DNA from 3 places in the Paenibacillus sp. 23TSA30-6 genome. Region 1 is predicted to be linked to each of the others. Evidence: riboswitches for the same ligand, from Rfam matches in the RefSeq annotation. Region 1 holds a riboswitch; each other region holds the start of a gene.
The links. Region 1 has a riboswitch for cyclic di-AMP ahead of E0698_RS01685 (hypothetical protein). Riboswitches for the same ligand answer to the same signal wherever they lie in the genome.
Positions count from the first base shown of each region.

Region 2: linked by a shared signal. The riboswitch ahead of E0698_RS21815 (C40 family peptidase) and the one ahead of E0698_RS01685 (hypothetical protein) in region 1 are both predicted to bind cyclic di-AMP.
Region 3: linked by a shared signal. The riboswitch ahead of E0698_RS07380 (3D domain-containing protein) and the one ahead of E0698_RS01685 (hypothetical protein) in region 1 are both predicted to bind cyclic di-AMP.

Region 1 is NZ_SLTL01000001.1:318,378-326,479, reverse strand. It holds gene kdpB (potassium-transporting ATPase subunit KdpB) at 1-1,202, opposite strand, end outside; gene kdpA (potassium-transporting ATPase subunit KdpA) at 1,255-2,931, opposite strand; gene kdpF (K(+)-transporting ATPase subunit F) at 3,082-3,156, opposite strand; gene E0698_RS01685 (hypothetical protein) at 3,372-3,767, opposite strand; cyclic di-AMP (ydaO/yuaA leader) riboswitch at 3,882-4,057, opposite strand; gene E0698_RS01680 (hypothetical protein) at 4,231-4,398, opposite strand; gene E0698_RS01675 (glutathione peroxidase) at 4,522-4,998, shown strand; tRNA gene E0698_RS01670 (tRNA-Leu) at 5,149-5,231, opposite strand; gene E0698_RS01665 (urease accessory UreF family protein) at 5,495-6,184, shown strand; gene E0698_RS01660 (XRE family transcriptional regulator) at 6,537-6,758, shown strand; gene E0698_RS01655 (helix-turn-helix domain-containing protein) at 6,886-7,269, opposite strand; gene E0698_RS01650 (helix-turn-helix domain-containing protein) at 7,377-7,751, opposite strand; gene E0698_RS01645 (MarR family winged helix-turn-helix transcriptional regulator) at 7,937-8,102, opposite strand, start outside.
Region 2 is NZ_SLTL01000030.1:43,613-51,714, reverse strand. It holds gene E0698_RS21825 (4a-hydroxytetrahydrobiopterin dehydratase) at 1-203, shown strand, start outside; gene E0698_RS21820 (GNAT family N-acetyltransferase) at 279-785, opposite strand; gene E0698_RS21815 (C40 family peptidase) at 1,091-1,591, opposite strand; cyclic di-AMP (ydaO/yuaA leader) riboswitch at 1,597-1,734, opposite strand; gene E0698_RS21810 (hypothetical protein) at 2,020-2,847, opposite strand; gene E0698_RS21805 (M1 family metallopeptidase) at 2,859-4,871, opposite strand; gene E0698_RS21800 (YwhD family protein) at 4,996-5,502, shown strand; gene E0698_RS21795 (PTS sugar transporter subunit IIA) at 5,957-6,463, shown strand; gene E0698_RS21790 (histidine phosphatase family protein) at 6,638-7,183, shown strand; partial or broken gene E0698_RS21785 (YunG family protein) at 7,241-7,516, shown strand; gene E0698_RS21780 (hypothetical protein) at 7,600-8,102, shown strand, end outside.
Region 3 is NZ_SLTL01000006.1:100,130-108,231, forward strand. It holds gene E0698_RS07360 (DUF350 domain-containing protein) at 1-55, opposite strand, end outside; gene E0698_RS07365 (PspA/IM30 family protein) at 186-854, opposite strand; gene E0698_RS07370 (NADH:flavin oxidoreductase/NADH oxidase) at 971-1,993, opposite strand; gene E0698_RS07375 (polysaccharide deacetylase family protein) at 2,296-3,102, shown strand; gene E0698_RS07380 (3D domain-containing protein) at 3,260-3,928, opposite strand; cyclic di-AMP (ydaO/yuaA leader) riboswitch at 3,936-4,108, opposite strand; gene E0698_RS07385 (ATP-binding cassette domain-containing protein) at 4,355-5,077, opposite strand; gene E0698_RS07390 (ABC transporter substrate-binding protein/permease) at 5,064-6,527, opposite strand; gene E0698_RS07395 (M20 family metallopeptidase) at 6,675-7,853, shown strand; gene E0698_RS07400 (hypothetical protein) at 7,896-8,102, shown strand, end outside.

The DNA.
Region 1 (8,102 bases):
ACCCACTGCCGGACAGAGTCCACCGCGCCCTTACGTACCTTTTGTCCATCAGCCAGATCCAGACCGCTCATCCGGGTTTCCGCCTTGAACTCGATAAAGGTCCCGCCTGCTGCCAAGGATTCATCCAGCGTGTGCTCCTGCTTACGCATCAGCTCCAGAACTGAGCGCCCCTCAGGCGTCTCATCCTTCATCGAACTCATCGCAGCCCACTTCACTAACTCTGTCTCCTCTACGCCGCCTACAGGCACGAATTGGCTCGCCATCCGGTTACCGAAGGTGATTGTCCCTGTTTTGTCCAAAATCATCGTGTTGATGTCCCCGGATGCTTCTACTGCCTTGCCTGACATGGCCAGCACGTTAAACTGGGTGACCCGGTCCATACCGGCAATCCCGATGGCTGACAACAGTCCTCCAATCGTTGTAGGAATCAGGCAGACCAGCAACGAGATCAGCACGGGAACAGGCAGGTCAATGTTAAAATGACGGGCAATCGGTGCCAGCGTCACCACCACGATCAGAAAAATAATCGTCAAGCTGATCAACAGGGTATTCAGCGCAATTTCGTTCGGCGTCTTTTGCCGCTGTGCGCCTTCCACGAGCGAAATCATTTTATCTATGAACGTCTCACCCGGCTCTGTCGTAATCCGCACCTTAATTCGGTCACTGACCACGCGCGTCCCGCCGGTTACCGAGCAAAAATCACCACCTGATTCCTTGATCACTGGAGCCGATTCTCCCGTAATCGCCGATTCATCCACTGAGGCAAGACCTTCAATCACCTCACCATCGCTCGGAATCATGTCGCCCTGGGACACCATCACAATGTCACCTTTGCGCAGCTCGGTCGAGCTGACCACCTGAATCTCATCCCCGACAAGCTTGTTGGCTTGTGTATCCTGCTTAGATTTTTTCAAAGAGGCAGCTTGTGCTTTACCCCGACCCTCTGCGAGCGCTTCAGCAAAGTTAGCAAAGAGCAACGTGAACAACAGGATGATAAAAACAGCCAGGTTAAAGCCCATTTCATTACCCGTTCCAAAATAACCGGGAAACAGAAGCATGAGCAGCACAACCAATGTGCCGATCTCCACGACGAACATGACAGGATTTTTCATCATGATCATCGGATTTAATTTCATAAAGCTATCCTTGATCGCATGCTTTAAGATGCTTTTGTCCAGCATGCGTTTGCGTTGTTCCTTCATGATCAAGCACCCCGTTCATCCATTCTCATTTTCTTCTTCATGTTCATCTTCTTCACATGGTCAGAAATTCAGCCACAGGTCCCAATACGATGACGGGCAAGAAGGTCAAAGCACCAATCAGCAGCACAACCCCGATCAGAATCGCCCCAAACAGCTTGTTGTCCGTACGAAGTGTGCCCGTCGTCACTGGAGTCGGTGCTTTGGCATTCAATGAAGCCGCTACAGCTAACAGTGCAACAATCGATACATATCGTCCGAAGAACATAACAATCCCTGTTGTCGCGTTCCAGAATACGTTGTTATCCGTAAGACCTTCAAATCCCGAACCGTTATTAGCCGCAGATGACGCATATTCATATAACACCTGAGTCAACCCGTGATATCCGGGGTTTGTGACCGCATCGTATCCCCAATGACTCATAAAAGCGAGCGCAGTCGGCACCAGAATGAGAAACGGATGTACCAAAATGGCAATCGCGATCAGCTTCATTTCCTTGCCTTCAATTTTCCTGCCCATAAATTCCGGGGTCCTGCCGACCATCAATCCACATATAAACACACCCAGAATCGCATACATCAGCATATTCATCAGCCCGACGCCCTTACCGCCGAAAATGACGTTCAGCATCATTTCACCCAAAGCAGCCATACCGCCCAGCGGGGTCAGCGTATCGTGCATATTATTCACCGAGCCAGTGGTTGCCGCCGTCGTTACAGCCGTGAACAACACCGATTGTCCAATGCCGAAGCGAACCTCTTTCCCTTCCATGCTTCCCTGAGAAGCATCCACACCCAGTGCATGAATCAACGGATTGCCCGTTTTCTCCGACACATACGTAATGGATAGGAAGACGAGGAACAATACCATCATGGAGCTAAAAATAATCCAGCCCTGCTTGCGATTACGGGCGAACAGTCCAAAGGTATACGGCAGCGAAGCCGGCATCACCCACATCGCCAAAATTTCCAGCACATTCGTCCAGGGATTTGGATTTTCAAAAGGATGCGCCGAGTTGGCCCCATAGAAACCGCCCCCGTTCGTGCCCAAATGCTTGATCGATTCCATCGAAGCAACGGGTCCCAAAGCAATCTGCTGCTGTGTTCCGCTCAGCGTTGTAATATCCGCCGTAGACTGAAGCGTCTGCGGTACCTTCAGTCCGACCAGCACCAGCGTAAGTACAAAGGCCAATGGAAGAAAAATCCGTATAATCGCTTTGATAAAATCCTGAAAAAAGTTGCCCGTCCCTTCACCGCGCCGCGTCAATCCTCTCATAAAAGCCGCAGCAACCGAAAAACCGGAAGCAGCCGAAGTGAACATCATCATCGTAACGAACGCCATCTGCGTCAAATACGTAAGTCCGCTTTCTCCGCTATAATGCTGGAGATTCGTATTGGTCATAAAGCTGATCACTGTATTAAAAGCAAGTGACGCTTCCATATTGCCATTTCCAGACGGATTAACGGGAAGCAGTCCCTGCAAGCGCAGCAGCACATAGCTGATCGCCACAAGCACGACATTCGTAGCAATGAAGCTCATAACGTACGTGGTCCAACGCATGCTCTCCAGCTTTTTCAATCCTATAACCTTATAAATCAGCTTCTCCGTTCCGCCAAACACCCGATCTGTCCGATTCGGTTCATTTGAGAATACATGATATATATAGGTGCCCACTGGTTTCACCAAGAGCAGCAATATCACAATCACAATTCCAATTTGCAGCAGCTCCATCATCTATTCCCTCCTTCAAAATGCTCCTGCGTTTGGAACAACAGACGGGTTCATAGCACCAGGCGAGTGCACACGTTTGCGAAAACCCGCTGCCTCTGATGTCTCATCCACGATCTGCTGTCCCCCGCCCGCTTGATCCTGTTCACCTGATTAGAACTTTTCAGGATTCAGGAGTGCGTAGATTAAATACACAAACACAATCGCCGTAAGCGTAAGCACAACCATCATCCTTTTCGCCCTCCTTTGGAGGTCTGCGCATCACACCAGCGTACAAACAGCAGTATCACTCCATAACTCACAGCCATCACGAGCAGCATGTATATATCCATCATGTTCATACCCTCCCGTATCGGTCCTCAGATCGTCATTCTTACATCCTCGTAAAATCACCATACAATGAATTCGAAAATATTAATTTATATTATCCATACCGTAAGCGACTATCCGTTCAACAGGAAACCCACCTCTCCATTCAAAGTGTAGATCACATGGTCTGCTCCCAAACCTCGATAAATCCCTTGAGGATTACAGCCTTGTGTAATGACATAGACCGAATCTGATGTCAGCGGCCGGCATATTTGCAGAAAACGGCACGTCAGATTCAAGCTGTTCTCAAACAAATACACGCAGCCAATTTCTTTTTTGGGAAAATTCCATTTTCCTGCTTGCATCGTATTGATGCGCACAATATGCTCCACACCCATTTTTTTGAGCTGTCGTTCCTCCTGAGCGCTATTCGTCAGAACCGCAAACGCCAGTTTTTTGTACATAAGCAATTTCACAAAATTTCTGCCCGATTCATTCGGTGCAGTGACAATGATTAGCCGACCTTCCATCAGTAGCTCCTCTCCCGGTATAAAAAGACAACAAAAAGAAGCCGAAGGAAAAAGGCTTCCTCCGGCTTCTTACGTAACCATGATAAAATAAACCATGGTTGCACACGGCGGTTTGTTGCCTCTCCCTGTACGCTTACGAGGTTAGCTGTCGGATTCGGACGTGAGAGTCGCCCTATTTCTGGCACTTGGCCGGAAAATTCACCCCATGAGACACACGGCCCTCTAAAAGCCGCATAGATCTCGCTTGGTTCCCCCGCTTTTGCAACTGCAAAATTCAGCGCTATAGACAATTCGTTGCTGCTTCATTCACTTAATTTGAAATTACGTCTTGAATCATACACCCGCGCAAGGAACACTGTAAAGCTCACCTGCAGGGTTATAAATCGGCCTTTGGAGCAAAGAAGATGAATAATAGCGCTTACAACTGGAATATCCTTCTCCCAGCTCCTTCAAGCTCGGTTTTTCATCCCTTTTCGAAAATGATGGGCATGTCAATATTGGCGTATGGAGAGCTTTTTGTCCCTTTTTTTTGTAAAAGAGGAAGAAAAACTGCTGTATGCACCTGATAAACGCCGATTGAGCCTGTTTTTACGATGAGAAACACCGCAATTCGCCCCATTTGCAGTGCCATTTGCCGTTTTAAACAAAATACGATTTTACAGTTTCAGACAGTGCAATACATCTATTATAGACTTGCAACCCCTCGTTAAATTGCTTACAATTTAATTGTAAAATAGTAAATAGGAGAGATACCATGACCGTTTATGAATATGATGCACAAACCCTGCAAGGGAAAGAGATTCCGTTGTCCACATACGAAGGAAAAGTTCTGCTTATCGTGAATACAGCCAGCAAATGCGGGCTAACCCCTCAATACAAGGCGCTACAAGAGCTATATGACCAGTACCATGAGCAGGGGCTTGAAATCCTGGGCTTCCCCAGCAACCAGTTTGCCAAGCAAGAGCCGGGTTCCAGCGAGGACATTTCGGAGTTTTGCCAGATTAACTATGGAGTTACGTTCCCGATGTTTGCCAAAACAGATGTCAATGGCGATCAGGCACACCCTTTATTCCGCTACCTCACCCGGACAGCTCCGGGCGTACTAGGCTCCAAAGCGATCAAATGGAATTTTACTAAATTTTTAATTACACGCGAAGGTAACGTATTTAAGCGCTACGCCCCACAGACAACTCCGGATAAACTGGCGGGGGATATAGAGAAGCTCTTGTAGCAAAGCTTACAAGCCACTTCATCACTGTTCACAAGCAGCCGAACCAGGCGGCTGCTCCTGTGGCTAGGAAAAAAGGGATATAACAAAAAAAAGCATCCCTTCACGCCAAAAACGTGTCAGGATGCTTTTTTAACTGTGTCTTGCATGTAATGCGGTCGAGAGGACTCGAACCTCCACGGGCGTACGCCCACTACCCCCTCAAGATAGCGTGTCTGCCATTCCACCACGACCGCAAATTCTAATGTTTTGAGGCAACAGATTTATTATACTCCCTTGTATTCTATTTGTAAACATAAATACAATAATTATTTTTAAAGTCATATAATCTAACATATAAAAGCTATTAAAATATTTAATTTGACATACAAGCATCTTGAGTGTAAATATATATTACATAATATCACTAAAATTTTTCTTAATCCGATTTTTAAAGTCACTTAATATAACATAAAATTATACTCTAAGGAGGCGAACCGCTTTGCAAAAAGGCAATCGTTTGCTGAACTACGCATTGCTGTTGGACCCTTCCCTGCCTGTCGGTGGCTTCACTCGTTCCTACGGGCTAAAGGAGCTGTTTCGAAATGGTCGTTTAACCTGTCTGCAAGACCTGGAACACTATGCACGCACCGATCTGCATCCTCAATTCACATCCCTCGATGGCATGGCTATCAAAAGCCTTTATATCGCTGTTCAGCAAAATGATGGTTGGCGTATCGCTCTTATTGATAAAATGCTGCACGCCCAGCGTTCTTCCCTACAGCACATGAAAGAGTCACGCTTATCCGGCCAACGCCTGCTCAAGCTCGCTAAGGCTTTGTACCCTTGGCTTGAATTCGACCAGCTCGAAGCTATACTTATCCAATACAATGCGATTGGCACACTCGCAACCGTTCATACCTGGATTAACGTTTCTCTTGGAAATGATGTAGAGCAAACCATTCACGGCTACCTTGCCGCAGCAGTGTCCTTCTGTGTCGAAGATGCTTCCAAACTACTCCATCCTCCTTATGAGGAAAAAAATCCTGTTATTCAACGAATGACCAACGAGCTTCTAGACGCATGGAAACAATTCAACACCCCTGAGACTGAGCCAACCGCATTTCAGCGTCGCCTTCTGCAAAGACACTGGTCCAACTCCTACATTACGCAGCCACCCTATATGAGCAGCAACCACCAGCGCGGGTAAGATTCGACTAATTCCTTCGTCTGTCCCCATTATACGCCTCCAGCATCCCCCTGATGCCTGTTTTCACCCTTCCAGCACAACGCCAAAAGCACTTCCACCACTTTTTTCAGTGGCAGAGTGCTTTTTTTATCCAGATTACAACTGACATTTCTCACATTTACAGGCTCTGGATGGATTATTCAAACCATTTATCACTTAAATAAGTAATAAATTTATCTCAATTACGTATTTTAGATTGTAAAAACACGTATAAACGTGTATCATAGTTTTAGATGGTTAATTCTAACATGTTTACTGATGATTATTATAACACACCAATTATTCCGCAAGAATCCGTAAGGGGCGATTTCACTTGAACAACAAAATGCCTGTCACCTCCTTCGGGTGGGCCATCAAACAAAGGCTTGTCGAACTTCGACTGGATCAGAAATCATTTTGTGAAACGCATAACATCCCGCCTTCACGCTTGTCCAATCTGATTCACGGCACCCGCAAAGCACAAAGGTACAGAAAACAAGTTGCTGCAATCCTCAACATCGACGATAACGATTATAAGGAGGCATCACCACTCTGAAACCAACGATGTGAGCGTCCCCCAAGCATGCGGCATGCTATAACATCGGCAACCCAAATAAACTCGTCAATCGAACCCGTCGGTCCGTTTTACGGGTTTTCAACCTGAGTGATCTTTAGCGAGAAGATCATTCAGGCTGTGTTTTGTCATTCTCACCTTTTTGCTTACGATATTTCGCAAATTCCACATATTCTAATATGAAATCCTGTTCTTCTGTATCCAGATCCTCTGCCTGGCAATTCAATGGCCCCATCACTCCAAAAAAATAAGCAGCCTTCTGCTCCTGAAGTACGCCCTCACCCGGCTTGACGCCTTTCATTAACCAATCCAGCGATACATTAAAAAAGTCCGAAATCTGGATTAAATGCATCGTTCCCGGTGTTGTTTTGCCTCTTCTCCAGTCTCCAAGATTCCCCGAGCTGATTTTGAGCTTTTCACAAAACGCCTTCTTTGTCATTCCCCGATCCTTAATCAAGGATTCAATCCGCTGATAAATCGTTTGGTCTCCCAAAATTATCCCCTCCGACACCCTAACTTTTCTTGAACTATTCCCAAAATTTCAACCTTCATTGCAACCATACTTATTCGGTAATCATCACTTTAATATTCTGCACCCGTTTATTCTGCCGTTGAATCTTCCTGTTTTTTCTCTTTACGGAAGCGAGTAAATTCAATATACTCAAGTATAAATTCCTTTTCTGTTTCGCTAAGCTGTTCCCCCTGGCAATTCAGTTGCCTATCTGCATCAAAAAAATAAGGGTCTGTCGATTCCTTCAGCACCTCACTCTGAACATTCCGCCCCAACATGATCCAGTCCAGACTGGCATCAAAAAACGAAGCGATTTCAATGAGCTTATTCGTGCCCGGTGTCGTCTTGCCTCTCTTCCAATCACCAAAATTTCCTGTACTGATACCCAACTGCTCGCAGAATGCCTTTTTTGTCATTCCACGCTCCTTGATAAGCTCCTCAATTCGTTGGTAAATAGATTGCATAGAAGTTCCTTCCTCCCTAGCAGGCTCTCAAATAACGATATCATGTTTCCTGTTTTCATTTCAAAGATCACGTATGTTAAAATTGCCGAATTATGTATGTTGGTTTTCATTATACCACAATATGCAACAAAAACCGCCTGTTTTCCGAAGAAAACGGCGGCCTTCCGTCAGTTCGCCTACATCAATTACGGAGCAACGTTGTCGATTTTAAGGAAAATCTGCTTTAATTCGTTCAAAGTTTCACTCAGGTGCAATAAATCCTCTTCCGACAGAAGCACCAGTCTTTCTTGAATTTTACCGGAAAAGGTATTGAATACCTGCTCACAAAAAGCATCGCCCTCTTGTGTAATC
Region 2 (8,102 bases), on a different contig from region 1:
CCAGTTTTATGAAAGGGATTGCATTCGTGGATGAAGTTGCTGCTATATCGGAAGCATTTAATCATCATCCATTCATTACGATTGATTATAAGACCGTGACCCTGCGCTTAACCTCCTGGGATGACGGTGGCATTATGGCCGTAGATATTAAGGAAGCCCAACAATATAATGAAGCTTTTGAGAAAATGCGTAGCAGTCATTGAGCTGATCATGGTCTGCCATATGATAAAAGCGCCTTCGATATACAACAATGCCGTTGTATGCCGAAGGCGCTTTTATCATTGAACATGAGGCTGGGGGTCAGGATGATATACCATACAATGAAACGGCTTTTTGCCATCGGGAGTCTGACGTTCATAGGTATCCGTAATCTCAAATCCGGCTGCCTTGTAAGCCCGAATGGCGCGCCCATTCCAGGTCAGTACCTCCAGATCAATTTCATTCTCCGGGTTGCGTCGTCTGGCTTCCTCGGCAATGGCACGGACAAAATCGGCGCCTCTGCCATGTCCACATAATTGGGGGTGCATTCCCAGACCCAGCCGGGTCACTCCAATCATCGGGAAATATTGAGCAAATCCGGTTAGCGTGTTCTCGTCATCCAGTACAGCAACATATTGCTCTTGGCGAAGCGTGGGGCTTCCAAATTCGACTTCAAGTGCCTTCATTTGTTCCCAAGGTAGCCAGCCGTATATGTTGTAGGGTGGATCATAGCGCCACTCACATATCGCAGCCGCCTGCTGTTCGTCCATCGGTACGATCCGGTAGTTAGATATTGAGGCCGGCATGTCTCCCCATCCTCCTTTTACAAGTACTTAAACCATTAACAACAGATTGTAGACAAGTTGCAGGGGATTGGCAAGCGGTGTTTATTTCATACCCAAGTCGGGTATACATTCAATAAGAAAGCTTTACTGCTCATATGCTCCCCCAGCTGTGACGGTAAAACCGACGATGTTCGCAAAATCTGAAACCTTTTGAGGTGTCAGTTCGTCAGTAACGATAACGTTTCTGATGTTGTGGACATAAAAAACCGCAATTCGATTCCGGCCAGAATCAAATTGCGGCTCAGGGTTAGTTTGCTGTTCGTTAGTTATTCTACGTTGTCGTCATCAGGAGTTTCAGAAGCTACAGCGTGGTAAGCGTCTGTGCTCATAATTCTTTTTGCACCGACATAGCGGTTAGCGTAATAGTTTTCGTCCAGTGAGCTAACAACTACACCACGTGAAGATGAGGAGTGGGCAAATTTCCCTTCACCTACGAAGATACCTACATGGGAAATGCCTCTTCCTGTGGTGTTGAAGAACACCAGGTCACCAGGTCTCATTTCGTCGCGGGATACGGAAGATCCCATTTTGAATTGTGATCCGGATTGATGGGGCAGATTAATTCCTAGTTTGTGATATACATACATTGTGAAGCCGGAGCAATCGAACCCGTCGAGTGTAGTGCCTCCGCTTCTGTAGTTCGTTCCTTTGGCATCTTGGATGACCTGGTCCATCTTAGAGTCTGCAAATGCACTTCCTCCACCGAATGTAAAAGATGTAAAGGCAATGGCGAGACCCATGGCTGCGATCGTTAGCTTCTTCTTCAAAAAAAATATACCCCTTCCAATGCCTGCGAGGTTAGCTTAAGGATTCGGTAGAAGGTTCCCCTATGACCACTCTGTTGCGAGATCAATTCACCCAAACTGGTTCCCCCGCTTCCCAGGTGCCAGGAATTAGGCTTAACTTAAGATGTGCACCTTGGAGAGCAATATTCACGATAACGATGTTTTTAAGGTAAAGGTTACAATAAAGATTACAAAGTTGTTACTATCAGTTCACTGCGATTATTGTAACAAAGTCGGCTGGCTTTGGCAAATGTTTCATCGCAAAAAGTTACAAAAAAATCTGCTCCCTTTATCGCGGGAACAGATTTTGTTAAGAGTATTCAGTTATGTGCCGTTTGCCTGGATATGAATGGAGATGGATAGTTGTCTTTGGACAGCCAGAAATTGTTCGGGAGGAACGGAGTGAAGGTTCAACCTCTGCCGGAGATATCGGTATGCCATAGTCGGTACTGTGAACTGATGTGCCATAGCCTGACCAGACTGGTAACAAAATGATACGTTTGCTGGAGAATGAGTGCCAGCATACCAGTCCAAATCATCGCCATGGTGCCGAATAGACCAAGGACGAGCAGTACACCTGCACCGAGCAGAAGCGAAATACCGATAGCCGGGAGGATTTGGCGAAAGAAGGCAAGCAGCGACGATTGTATGGCGTGACCACCTACGGTGCCTAGCTGCATGTACAGGATGCACTGGCGGATGAACCAGCCATAAGCAATCCAACCGATGGCATAGGGCAGCACATGCAGGAGATAGGCGGGAGATTGCAGCGCCCCTGCCACGATAGGGTAGAGCTTAGGCACCACCCAGAAAGCAGGGAGCAGCAGGAGTCCAAGCTCGATGACGTAATAGATCAGCGATGACAAGCCATGACGTTTCATTCCGCGGAAAAAGGACAGACTCTGTGGCTCGGTCGCATGGGTGTGCAGACTTTGGTATATTCCCGCCCGGATGAAGGGGGTAATCAGTGTACGCAGCACCGTTGCCCCCAGTAGTATCCACAGATACATATGAACCTCTTGGTTGTCCGTCAGGGCAATCTGGCTCTCCATCCAAAACAACGTCTGTCCCAGTTCATTTTGACCCTGATCGGGGTAGCGCAGCAGCAGGGGAGTAACGGCGGATTGTACCAGCCGATAGAGAAAAACGCCCCATAGCAGTCGATACAGAAACAAAATGATGACAATATAAAATTGTATGCGCACAAGCGCCCAGCCTTCTTTTATAACAGTACGCATCTATAGACACCTCACCATGACAGACTTCCAAGCAGTGTCTCCAGCAGCTTGGTTACACTTATGCTCCAACGGGTCTGGGTTTTTTCGTTCAGTTCGGCCTTCAGGTTGTTGTTGATATGCTTGTTCTCCAGCGCAATCGTGTACAGCGGATCAACAATCACATGGGAGACCGGAGATGCGCTTTTTAGTCGATAGGTGGTGCTTTTGCCCGTTCCGTCCCATGCCTTAAATATCGTTGTGCCGTCCTTGAAGGTAAATTGAACAGGGACCTTGGGATAATCCGCCCCTTTTTTGCTGAGTGTAATGGTTGCTTCGTATCCATTGGCCAGCTTGCGGTTCGTAATGCGATCCACTGAAAAATCCGCCATCTGGCCGTCGTATACATATTGTTCAAAATAGTGGCTCCACGAACGTCCGGTGACTCTTTCGACGATACGCTGAAAATTCTGCGAGGATGGATGCTTGAATCGGTAGGTCTGGACGTAGGTACGCATAATGCGATCCATTTTTTTCGCGCCGACCTGTCGTTCAATGCCACGCAGCACCAGTTTGCCCCGAGAATAGGCATTTTGTGCATATTTAGCAGCCGAGCCGTACTTCCAAGACTCACGGTTTAACGGCTGAGGGGATGATACCTGTCCAGACTGTAACGGCAAGTTAGGGACGAGCCCATATTCCTGCTCCATGAGTCGTTCCTCTGCATAAGAGGTAAAGCCTTCATCCAGCCATGGTTCCTCGAATTCGTTGTTTGCCACCATTCCATAGAAATATTGATGCCCAATCTCATGAACGACCGTCCGCTCCAGACTATAGCCGGGATTCGGATTATCCGCCGCTGCAGCCGTAATGAGTGTGGGATACTCCATGCCGCCCGCGCCGCTGCCTGCTTTGGGTGGTACAACGATGGACAGGGTCGAGTATGGATAAGGCCCGTACCACTTGCTGTAATAGGAAAGAGCGGCCTTGGCTGCGCTCATATAGCGTCCCTTGAGCTCCTTGTGCGATGGGTCGAGATACAGCTTGATTTTGACACCCGGCACCTCAGCAGAGGAAAATGGTTCTTCTGCGGCTACAAAATTCGGTGAAGCGGCCCATGCAAAGTCGTGCACGTCATCGGCATAGAATTGATATATTTTTTGTCCATTTTGCCGGACTGCTCCACGGGTGGGAAATCCGGTTGCAGCCACGATGTGTGTTTCAGGCACTCGAATCCGCACACTGTAAATTCCGAAATCTGCGTAAAACTCGGAGTTTCCATGATACTGATGCAGATTCCAGCCTTCCTCGGCGCGTCCGCGCTGTCCTGCGGTTTCGTAGACGCTGAGTTTGGGAAACCACTGACCTGCCATGACAAAATCATCTGTTGCGCCCATACGTGCGAAGATGGCGGGTAGCTTTACCTCAAACTTCATATATAATGTAATGCTTTCACCGCCTCGGACCGGCTTGGGGAGACGTACCTTCATGAGCGAGCGGTCGTTCACGTTACCGTCATCCGGCTGTACGTATTGAGTCCTGTGCATGAGGGATAAACCGTCTTCCGTTTTAAGTTCAGTTAGTGTCATGGAGCCAAAGCCGTTCTTGGGCATGGTGTCGCCGCGCAGCTTGCCCCCGGATTCCTTCATGAAGGTGGTTTCCATGGAAGAGAAGGCATTGGGGTACAGATGCAGGTACAGATCGTTCACGGTTTTGGTGCCCGGATGCTTCCATGTAAGCGTCTCGGTGCCCCGCAAAACCTGTCCTTCTTCCAGAGACACGTCAATGTGGTATTCCACCACACGCTTGCTAAGAATCTCCGAAGCAGGCTGTGGAGGACTTTTGGGTACGTCAGGCAGGATATTTGCCCCCAGGGGCTTGCCCATGTTTGGCGCAAGCGCAGACTTCGACTGGGAATCGTACATCGGTTTGCCCAAGGATTGCGAATTCGACTCGGATTGAGGCTGCCAGGCAAACCATAACGTCCCTGCGAGGAGACCGAGGGCTAGTGTAGACAATAAAACGATTTTGGTGCGTGCTGGGGTCATACAATGGATACCTCCCGTTGACAAGCATCTACAGCATGTATATGTTTGCTTTCGGGAGATTATTAGTTAAAATATTTATAGTGTAGAATGAGTGTCAAGACGGAAAATGGAGGCTTAGTGACGCATGAGTGAAAATCAACCGGACGGCAAAAAACAGATTGCACTGAACATTGTCAGTGGCAAGAGTAAACATAAGGGCTTCGGCGCAGGTTCAATCGACCTGAACAGCATGTCCCCGGTCATTATTGACCGCGGCGAGGCAAAAATTGATGTCGGTGCCATGCATGCCAAAAGTAAAGTAGAACGCGGGATTAAGTTTTCTACCAATAAAGAGGATGTACCGAACGGACGCCAGGTATGGCTGGTATGGGTAGCCGTGGACCGCACACCCGAAGGGCGTGTGTACGGTGGAGCGACTGCCTGTGAGATGCTGATTGACGACGAAGCCAAACGCGGCTGGAAAATCCTCGCCGATCACGTCAACCGAATGGACTACGCGCTCAAGCGCCGTTTTATGCTGGATGATCTCGGCAGCGAGGATAAAGCAGCGCTCAAAAGCCTGCTGATCTCGCATAACGAGGAATGGTGGGACGCTTCGCCTGAGGAATTGAAGCAGGTGCTGGAAGGGTAATAACTTTGGTTAGAGGCAGTTTTTCCATATTGGGGGGGAACTGCCTGCACAACGCACCTTTATTCCTTTGGATATTATCTATTGTGATCATACCTCTTCTGCCTATGAGTTGGTACAACTATGCATTGAAGCAAAGACAAGGTGAAGATTTTATTAAACGGTTAAAAGACGGCTTCTGAATGGATCAGGAGTCGTCTTTTTGTGCCTAGCAGCTTCTTCTATTTACATATTTCAGATATGCGTTAATAGTAGAAGAAAGCTGAAGCATATGTGTGGTTATTTGATTGATAGCGCCTTGACATCATAGAAAGGCATTCACTATAATTCAAATAGAAATCGGTTCCAAAACCCGGTTTTTATTTATTTCTTTTATGGAACCGGTTCCCAAAAGGGTGTAGTTAAGTCTTATTCACTGTTTATGAATGTAATCTGTAAATAAGGTGGCGTTAGTAGAATGTTTAAATGGTTGAAAAAGAAAGCAACTCCACGTGTTGAAGAATTCGACATCGCAGCGCCAATTAAAGGACAAATTGTTTCCCTTGCAGAGGTTCCAGATCCTGCGTTTTCTACGAAGGCAATGGGGGACGGTATCGCTATTCATCCGTCTGAAGGAAAGGTTACGGCTCCTTTTACGGGCAAAGTGGTTCATGTGATGGAGAAAAGTAAGCACGCCCTGATACTTGAGCATGAATGCGGTGTACAAGTTTTGGTACATGTCGGGATTAATACGGTTTCTCTCAAAGGACAGGGCTTTAACCCCTATGTCCAAACAGGAGACAACGTTAAAGCAGGGCAATTATTGATGGAATTTGATATGGATTCTATCCAACAGGCCGAATTATCTCTAATTACTCCGGTCATCGTTCCAGACGGGCAAGAGATGATCAGCCATGTGGAAATATTGCAAGATTCGTCTGTTTCTCCAGATGCACCTGTGTTAAGAGTCCATTTGAAAGGCTAGTCAGCACATTTAAGTACCTGTTATGCAGGATTATCGGATGAATTCACAGGGTCTAACAGTAGAATGTTTGGGATAGGGCTAACCGGGGGTTTTGGTTGGTCTTTTCTTTTTTATATGAGAAGATTATGTTTATAGCGATCTAGTTTGAGCAGGGCGAAAGGATGTAGATACTATATGAAAAAGATATACTTCGTCAGGCATGCCAAAGCAACCGGACAAGAGCCTGATGCCCGACTGACCGAAGAAGGTGTCAGACAGGCTGAGCAGTTGTCGTCTTTTATGGGAAATGCAGGTGTAGAATATATCGTATCTAGCCCGTGGGAACGAGCTTTGAGAACCATTCAGCCTTTGGCTGAACAGAAAAAGTTGCAGGTATATACGGACCTACGTCTTCAGGAACGGGTGCTTAGCAGTGAACATTTGGATAATTGGATGGACGTGCTGAAACAGACCTATCTGGACGAAGACTTGAAGCTGGAGGGGGGCGAATCATCCCGTGAAGCAGCAGATCGAGGAATACAGCTTGTGCAGGAGCTTATAGAACGGACGGAAAAAACAATAATCATTGTAACTCATGGGGCTTTGCTGTCACTTCTCATTCGACATTACGATTCGCAGTTTGGGTTTGAGGAGTGGAAAAAACTTTCGAATCCCGACGTGTATTTGCTAGAAATAAAAGAAGCAGAAGCCAAGATTCGCAGAGTGTGGACTACGTGTTGAAATGAGTGAAGTCAATTCACCATAAATGCAGAATGGAATCGAAAGGGGAGGCGCATGTTGAACGCAAACCGTTTTTTAGAATTAGAAAAGGCGCTGCTTCAAGCTTGGTCTTTGGAGTCTAGCTCTAAATGGACAGCAAATAACCCTGCGGCGGGACAATGTGGTGTCACAGCGCTCGTTGTGCAGGACAGGTTTGGTGGCGATATTTTGAAGACATGGCTGGATAGTGGCTAGCACTATTCCAACCGGGAGGAGGCTTTTTCGGACACCAATGCAGAGCAGCATGCAGCCTTAAGTCGGAGACTAGGGGAATTTCTAAACGAAAAAGAATGAGCGAATTTTGGGCACCTTCTGTAGCCTGATTTATATTTAAGATGTTTCCGTAGCTAAATAGGCTTTGGGAGTAAGGAGAGAGTGTGATTAACAAATATATAGCAGTTGCGGTTATCGTTCTTGCGATTGTTTGTGGCTTGGTACTGAATACTTCTAAACGAAACCCAATAACATTGGATCAACAGGAAGCAACCCCAAAAAGTAAAAAGTATTCAGGTGATAAGTATGTAACGAAATTTATTTATAAAAAAGTTAATGATCCAAAGGATTCATTGATGACATCCAATATTCTTCATGCTACATCGCTGGAAGAGGAGACTGTTGCTCAGTTTAGAGGAGCGCTAATTACTTTATTCGGAAAACCTCAAAGGACATCAAAAAATTTTGAAGATGCATATGAGTACATAATTAAGGCAACAAATCCGGATGGACAAAGCTGGATATTGACTGCATACGAGGGACCGGGAGGCCCAGCTATAGGAGGGGACACCAAGAAAGAGTCTGTAGAAGAAGTTGCTCAGGATTTGCTGAATCTTATTGAAGCGACAAAGCCCGCGGATTTCGAAGATGTGGGCTATTATGAGGA
Region 3 (8,102 bases), on a different contig from region 1:
CGGCACCCGCGCCAGTCCATACAAGCATCGCTTTCATCGTTTCTAAAAAATGCATTTCATACCATCCTCCACATCTTCTTGACCTTCATATATGTTGATTCACGCCTCCAGGCAGGGAAAAGCGAAGGAGAAAACGGTTCCCCTTCGCTTCCTTTGCAGCCACGCAGGCGGCCATGCTTATAACCTTATTTATTATCGTATTGCTTCAACAAAGCAGCAAGCTCATCGTCCACGGCGCTTTTCTTATCAAGCTCCTTAAATTCCTCATCCAGCGATTTTTCCTTAGAGGACATTTCGTTGCTTGCTTCAGCACGCGCTTCTGCTTGCAGCATTTTTTCTTCCATACGCTTCAGCCCAGCAGTTGCCGTATCGGAGCTAAAACCGTTCATCGCTTTGTTAATTTCTGTTTGCGCTTTGGCTGCATTATAACGGGCAACCAGCGTTTCACGCTTGTTCTTCATTTCCATCAGTTGTCTGCGCATTTCATCCAGCTTACCACGCAGGTTATCGGCTGCCGCTTTATTCTGCTCGTAGCCCGTCTTGAACTCGGTCATTTTTTGCTCAGCAGATTTCTTTTCTTCCAACGCACGGCGAGCCAGATCCACATTTTGCGCTTTTGCTGCCGTATGAGCCTGCTCTTCACGTTTTTTCACCAAAGCGGCCTGCTCTTCATATTGCTGTTTAAATCTCTTCTCAATGGCAATCTGAGCGGCTACCGCTTTCTCTGCATCTTCCAAGTCCTCTTGCATATCACGAATGTATTGATCCGTCATTTTAACTGGATCTTCGGCCTTGTCAATAATGGAGTTGATATTGGACATCGTAAGATCTCTTAAACGTTTGAAAATAGACATGTGAAGTTCCTCCTAGAGTTGAATGCTTAAATTTTAAGCTCTGTACACATGTTTACGCAAGCTTTGCAAATAGAGTTTCAAAAATATTATCCGATAAAGTACATTTAAAGTACATTCTAAAAACCACGCAAGTATGGCTCCGGGATATCCGCCTGTACTTTCAGATCCCGCGATGCATGCAACGCCCAATACGGATCGCGCAGCATGGCGCGCCCTATCGCTACCAGATCAGCTTCTTTTTGCTGAATCACCCGCCGGGCATCCTCATAATCGTCCAGCAGACCGACAGCGATTACAGGTACATTCAGCTTTTCACGTATTTTATGTGCCAAATCCACCTGATATCCCGCTCGCGCAGATGGACCGCCGTTAGAACCAATCGGCCCCTCGCCACCAGAGGAGATGTGAAAAATATCCACACCTGCATCACGATATCGTTCCCCTATGCCCGCTATGTATTCCACATTATATCCGTTTTCGACATACTCTTTGGCGGATATCCGCATCAACACAGGCATATCAGACGGAAGTACCTCTTTAACAGCCTGAATCACTTCAACACCGAACAGCGATAGATCCTGTCCATACTCATCTTCTCTGGTGTTCGTTAAAGGTGAATGAAATTGATGGATCAGATAACCGTGAGCGCCATGAATTTCTACCGTATCAAACCCGGCTTCCACCGCGCGGCGCGCGCCTTCCTTATAAGCCTGAACCAGTTCCCTGGCTTCGGCTGTCGTTAAAGCATGCGGCTCCTTGAAACGTTCGCTAAAGGCTATCGAGGACGGTGCAACAGGCAAGTCGGCATCTTCAGCCTTTCGTCCGGCATGACCTAATTGAATTCCGATTTTGGCACCGTACTTGTGGACTTCCTCCACTATTTTACGGTATGCAGGAATATGCTCGTCACTCCAAATGCCCAGATCATGATCTGTAATACGTCCATCCGGGTGGACCGCCGTCATTTCCACAATAATCAGCCCGGTACCACCTACTGCCCGGCTAACATAATGGACATGATGCCAATCATTTGGCTTTCCATCTTTGGCCTCCACACTATATTGGCACATGGGGGGCATTACAATCCGGTTTTTTAAAGAAAGTCCCTTTAATTGATAAGGAGTAAACAAGTCGGTCACTTTTATCCATCCTTCCTTTAATTCCAACTCTGTACAATATGAATTGCAATCTCATTATACACCAGCTATCACTGGATACCGAATCCATTAAAAGGCTAAAACTTGCGAAAATGCTGTTGTTTTCGGTCAGGTTTAATAGAATATGTGCGTTTAGCTTCGAGATCTGCACTTACATCCGTATTGTGCTGCATTTCCACTCAACCATTCAATAGTCTAACCTGTTCAGCAGCATAATTTCAACATGGCAGGTACATACTAAATGAAAGCAACAGGGGTACCACTGCACGGAAAGGGGGATACATATGCCGTACAGGGGAATATTGCCAATCATGGCACTGTTACTAGCATTTTCGAGTTTTCCCGTTCACGCGGATGCGCCTCCCGATACCGGAACGACTCATCCCAAGGAAGCGGTTGTTGTTTCTTCAGCACAAAAGAGCAGACAACGAGCCACTCCCACATTAGCTATGCTTCGAAAAAAACATTCGGATATTTTTAAAATGTGCGGCCCGCATACGCAGCAAATTGCCCTGACTTTTGATGACGTGCCTGATTCACGGTATACGCCGCAGGTTCTGGACATTTTGCACGCGAATGGTATCAAAGCCACCTTCTTTATCGTCGGTCACCGTGCGGAAAAACACTCGGGCATGATTCGCCGTATCGTACGTGAAGGCCATGCCTTAGGCAACCATTCCTATACCCATCCGGATTTTAGGAAGGCTTCACCGGAACGCTTTCGCAACCAGATTAAGAAAACAGAACATATTTTGGAGGCCACCGTTGGCTTTCGACCCAAGCTGATTCGCCCGCCTTATGGTGAAATTACGGAGCCTCAGATCCAGTGGGCGCGTAGTCACGGCTACATGATTGTCAATTGGAACGTAGACTCCCTCGATTGGAAGGGACTGAGTAAAACACAAATTCAGCGTAATGTGATCCCGGCTACCGGACCAGGCTCCATCATTTTAATGCACGCAGGCGGTGGTCAAAGCTCCAACCTGAAAGGCACTGTTCAATCCCTGCCGGGTCTTATTCAAGCGCTGAAAGCCAAGGGGTACAAATTTGTCACGGTTCCACGGCTACTTCACACCTCGGAGCGGAAATAACAGTAAAGGGCTGTCTTACGAGCAGATGCATTCTGCTAGTCAAGACAGCCCTTTATTAATCGACAAAGCCCATATGAATCAGGACCGGCGATTAAGTTATTTGATATTGGTTTACATAATATATATTATGTAAATATAATTCATTGGTTTATACAGACTATTTATCAATGACGTACAGCTTCACATTTTGGAAACCAAAGTCACTCACAAAAGATGGGCTACCCGGAATGAAAATATCAATCCGTTTCCCCGTAATGGCACTGCCCTTATCGCGAGCTACCGCTATAAAAGATTGATCCGGCAGCCCTGGATGGGAATAGCCTGTAACCAACACTTTCGTACCTAAAGGAATTACGCTTGGGTCTACGGCAATCGTACCGAGCTTAAGCGGATTTCCGAAATAGTCTACTGCTCCCCATTTTCCATTTTCACTGGCTGCTGCGGAATACGCTGTGGCCTTCACATCAACTACTTTGCTGTAGTTAAATGTTTTGCCCCATGCTTCAACCTGTTGACCGTCACCGGCCGGCGCTTTCTCGGACAAAAGCTGAGGCTTCGAATCCGAAGCGACTTTTACCTTGTTCTCGTCCGGAACCTTAATTTGTACTCCTGCATATATATTGCTGGCAGCAACATCCGGGTTCTCCTTTTGCAGATCCTCTACAGATACCCCGTAACGCTGAGCAAGCAAAAAGAAGGTATCACCTTCCTTGGCGGTATGAAGCGAAGCGGCGTCGGCTACCCCTGCTGTCTGTGCCAATCCTGCGATAGCTGCGGCCAGCACTGCAAATTTCATTGTTTTTCCAATACGTTTCAGATGTTTCAAAAGATATGTACCTCCTCTAATATGCCTGCGAAGTTAGCTGTCGGATTCGGACTCAGGAGAAGCCCTATGCTAATGCAATTCACCCCTAGGCACCTTCCATCCATTCGTATGAAGACGGATCAGAAGTGACTGCCGTTGTTACGTCCCCCGCACTTCCCATGGTTTTGGGTCCCGCATTCAGCGTCTGTCGTTGCTGTCTGCTGCCCAGGTAAGTTTTGGCTCACTGCATAATATCACAATTTTGTAACCTTATCTGCATGAAAATGTTGGGAACCTTGAACATCATACTACATCTGTTACAATTTTGTCATTATGAAATCGAAATCAGTTACAAAAATCTGAACGAGGATGACAAAAAAAGAAAAAGCCCTCCCGTCAAACTTTCACCGTGGAGGGCTTGCTTCATAGCCTTTACAAGCTCATTTCTTACAAAACCTTGGCAAGAAAATCCCGGGTACGATCATGGCTTGGAGTGCCAAAAACCTGCTCCGGTGTACCTTGCTCCACAATTTGACCGTTATCCATAAAGATAATGCGGTCTCCTACCTCGCGGGCAAAGCCCATCTCATGCGTTACGATGACCATCGTCATGCCACCCTCAGCCAGCTTCTTCATCACGTCCAGCACCTCTCCGACCATTTCAGGGTCCAAAGCGGAAGTCGGCTCATCGAAGAGCATCACATGCGGCTGCATCGCCAAGGCGCGTGCAATCGCAATCCGCTGCTTCTGTCCACCGGATAGCTGATTGGGATAGGTGTCCTTTTTGTCTTCAAGTCCAACGGTGCGCAGCAGCTCCAGCGCAATTTTCTCTGCTTCCTTTGCTGACTGGCCTCTAACCTGAGTCGGCGCAAGCGTCAAATTTTGCAGCACCGTTTTGTGCGGGAACAGGTTGAAATGCTGGAACACCATCCCCATTTTCTCACGAGTCGCATTAATATTATGACCACGGGCTGTAATCGGCTCGCCCTCAAACAAAATCTCCCCAACGGTCGGCTGCTCCAGCAGATTCATACAACGTAAAAATGTACTTTTCCCCGAACCACTCGGGCCAATGACGACAACAACCTCGCCTTTGGCAATATCTATATCAATGCCTTTTAAAATTTCATTTTTGCCGAACGATTTACGCAGTTGTTTAACGGTGATCACTGGCTCTCAACTTCCTTTCCCATAAACCCAACAGCTTCGACAAGCTGAATGTCATTACAAAATAAATAGCAGCCGCGATGACGAACGGACTTAATCCTTCGTAGGTGATGTTCTTAATGACTTGAGCCTGATACATAATATCCACCATACCGATGGTAGAAATGATGGAGGACTCTTTAATAATCGTAATAAACTCATTGCCGATCGCAGGCAGTACAGACTTGAACGCTTGCGGTAAAATGACGTGACGCATAGCTTTGCCTCGTCCCATACCGAGTGAACGGGCTGCTTCCATCTGACCACGGTCCACTGCCTGGATACCTGCACGGAAAATTTCAGCCAGATATGCCGAGCTATTCAGAGATAACGTAATAATACCGGACTGAAGTGGCGTAAAATTAACGCCCAGCGTCAAAGCAACCCCATAATGGATGATCATAAGCTGTACCAGCATAGGTGTACCACGTAGTACCTCTACGTAGGCCGTACCCAACCATTCAATGATACGTACACCACTCATCCGCAGCAGAGAGATGATCAGACCAATGATAAATCCGAACAGTACCCCGAGCGCAGACAGCAACAACGTGTAGCCGATACCCGTAACGTAAAAGCTGCGATATTTCCAAAATATATCCACGATGTTATGGGAAGAAGCCTGTCGATCCGCAGAGAGCGCACTCGCTTCCGTGGAAAACTTTTCAATAGACCCGTCTGCTTTCAGGCGAGCCAACGTTTTATTTACAGATGCCAGCAGTTCAGTATTTCCTTTACGAATACCTACAGCCGTTTCTGCTCCTGCTTCCTCAGGCACCGCCTTGGCAAGTGTTACAGTGCCATCCAATGTGTATCCTTTAGCGACAGTGTCTTCAATCACGACAGCGTTAATACGCTGTGTCCGAAGCTGGAGCACCAGGTCGGAGATTTTATCCAGCGAAGTTACAGAGACATTGGGCACTTTTTGAGCAATCTCTTCCTGAATACTGCCCTTTTGTGCGCCGATCTTCTCGCCTTTCAAAGCAGCCATCGTCGGATATTTGTCCTTATCCTCCGGACGTACCATAATGACTTGCTTGGAGTGGTAGTATACATCCGAAAAATCAATGCTCTTTCTGCGTTCATCCGTTGGTGTCATACCAGACAGTACCAGGTCTACACGACCACTTTGCAGTGCAGGCAGCAACGAGTCAAAGCTCATGTCCTCAATAACCAGCTCTGCACCCAGATCCTTGGCAATTTCATTGGCAATATCAACGTCAAAGCCTACAATGGTATCCTTACCGTTAATTACTTTATGAAACTCATACGGCGGAAAATCGGCACTCATGCCGAGTACAAGTTTTTGCTGTGTCTTCGCTTCCGTTCCGTATGCAGTGAGCATAGGAAGACCAGCCAGCAGCAAGATAACCGCCGTCAAAATCAGGGCGGTAAAACGATATGCCTTTTTCAATCTTTTTTTCTCTCCTTAAATTCTTTATAATAAATAAGATTGTGTCATTATAAATGAATATGCATGAATATGCAATGAATGTTATAGTACAATTTCAGCATACCTGACGTAATACCTACATTTCAGCTTTTACAAAGGAGTTTTTCCATGAATAACAAAAATACGATCCAACGCACCATTGAGCAGCATGCAGCACGTTTCAAGGACATTTCTTTATATATTGGTGCCAACCCTGAACTGGGAAATGAGGAATTTTTGGCCTCTGCCCGTCTAAAAGAGGAATTGGCTTTTCACGGATTTGAAGTTCAGTCCCCTGTTATGGATATAGAAACGGCTTTTATTGCGACTTATAAAGCAGCCAAACCCGGGCCAGTCATCGCTTTTCTGGCGGAATATGACGCTCTGAAAGGCTTGGGACACGCATGTGGACATCATTTGATCTGTATGATGAGTACAGGAGCTGCTGTCGGCCTCAAATCAGTCATTGACGAGATCGGCGGAGAAATACGAGTATACGGCACACCTGCCGAGGAAACGCGCGGTGCCAAGGTTCCCATGGCGGCTGCCGGTTTGTTCGATGATTGCGATATAGCGCTCATGACACATCCTTATGACCGCTATGAAAAATCCGGCAAATCGCTGGCAATTGATGCTGTACAGTTCGAATTCTTTGGGAAATCCGCTCACGCCGCTGCCAGTCCCCACGAAGGTATTAACGCGCTGGACGCAGTGATTCAAACGTTCAACGGCATTAATGCGTTCCGCCAGCAGGTGAAGAGTACGGTACGTATTCACGGCATTATTAATCAAGGAGGCCAGGCAGCGAACATTATTCCTGATTATGCTTCCGCTCAATTTTATATACGGGCTGCTACACGTCATGAACTGAATTCATTGACTCGCCGTGTCATTCAAATTGCTGAAGGTGCTGCCTTACAAGCTGGGTGTCGTCTGGAAACCTCGAATTATGAAACATCTTATGATGAAATGGTAACCAACTGCGCGCTTTCCGATGCCTTTACCGCTAACCTGGTGCTGGCGGGCATTGTGCAGGAGAACATAACAGAGGGTGAAGATCACGGCTCTATGGATATTGGAAATGTGTCGCTGCACTGTCCTGCCATTCATCCTTACATTCAAGTTATTGACGAGAAGCACGCCTTGCATACACCTGAATTCCGCGATTTAGCGATGCAGGATCGGGCGCTGGAAGGAATGTTGTTAGCCGCCAGAACCCTGGCATGGACCGCCTGTGATGTAATTACGAAACCTGAATTGCTGGCTCAAATCAAGGAAGAATTCGCTCTGCTGAAAAGCGAACGTTAATTTTTTTTAATTACGCCTTCTTTCCAGAAAGGAGCATTCAAAATGAATAATATGAGCAGCTTTTGGGCGTTGTTTATTGTGATCGACATCATTATTTTGTGGTTTTTTTTCCGAGCATTATACCGAAGGAACCGTGGAAACCGAAAGACACGTCGACGTAATGCATTTTTTCTTAGCTCCCCGTCCCCCTCTTCCCTTGAACAGGGGCGCCATAAAGAAATTGTAGAACTGATGCAGCTTTTGGAACGA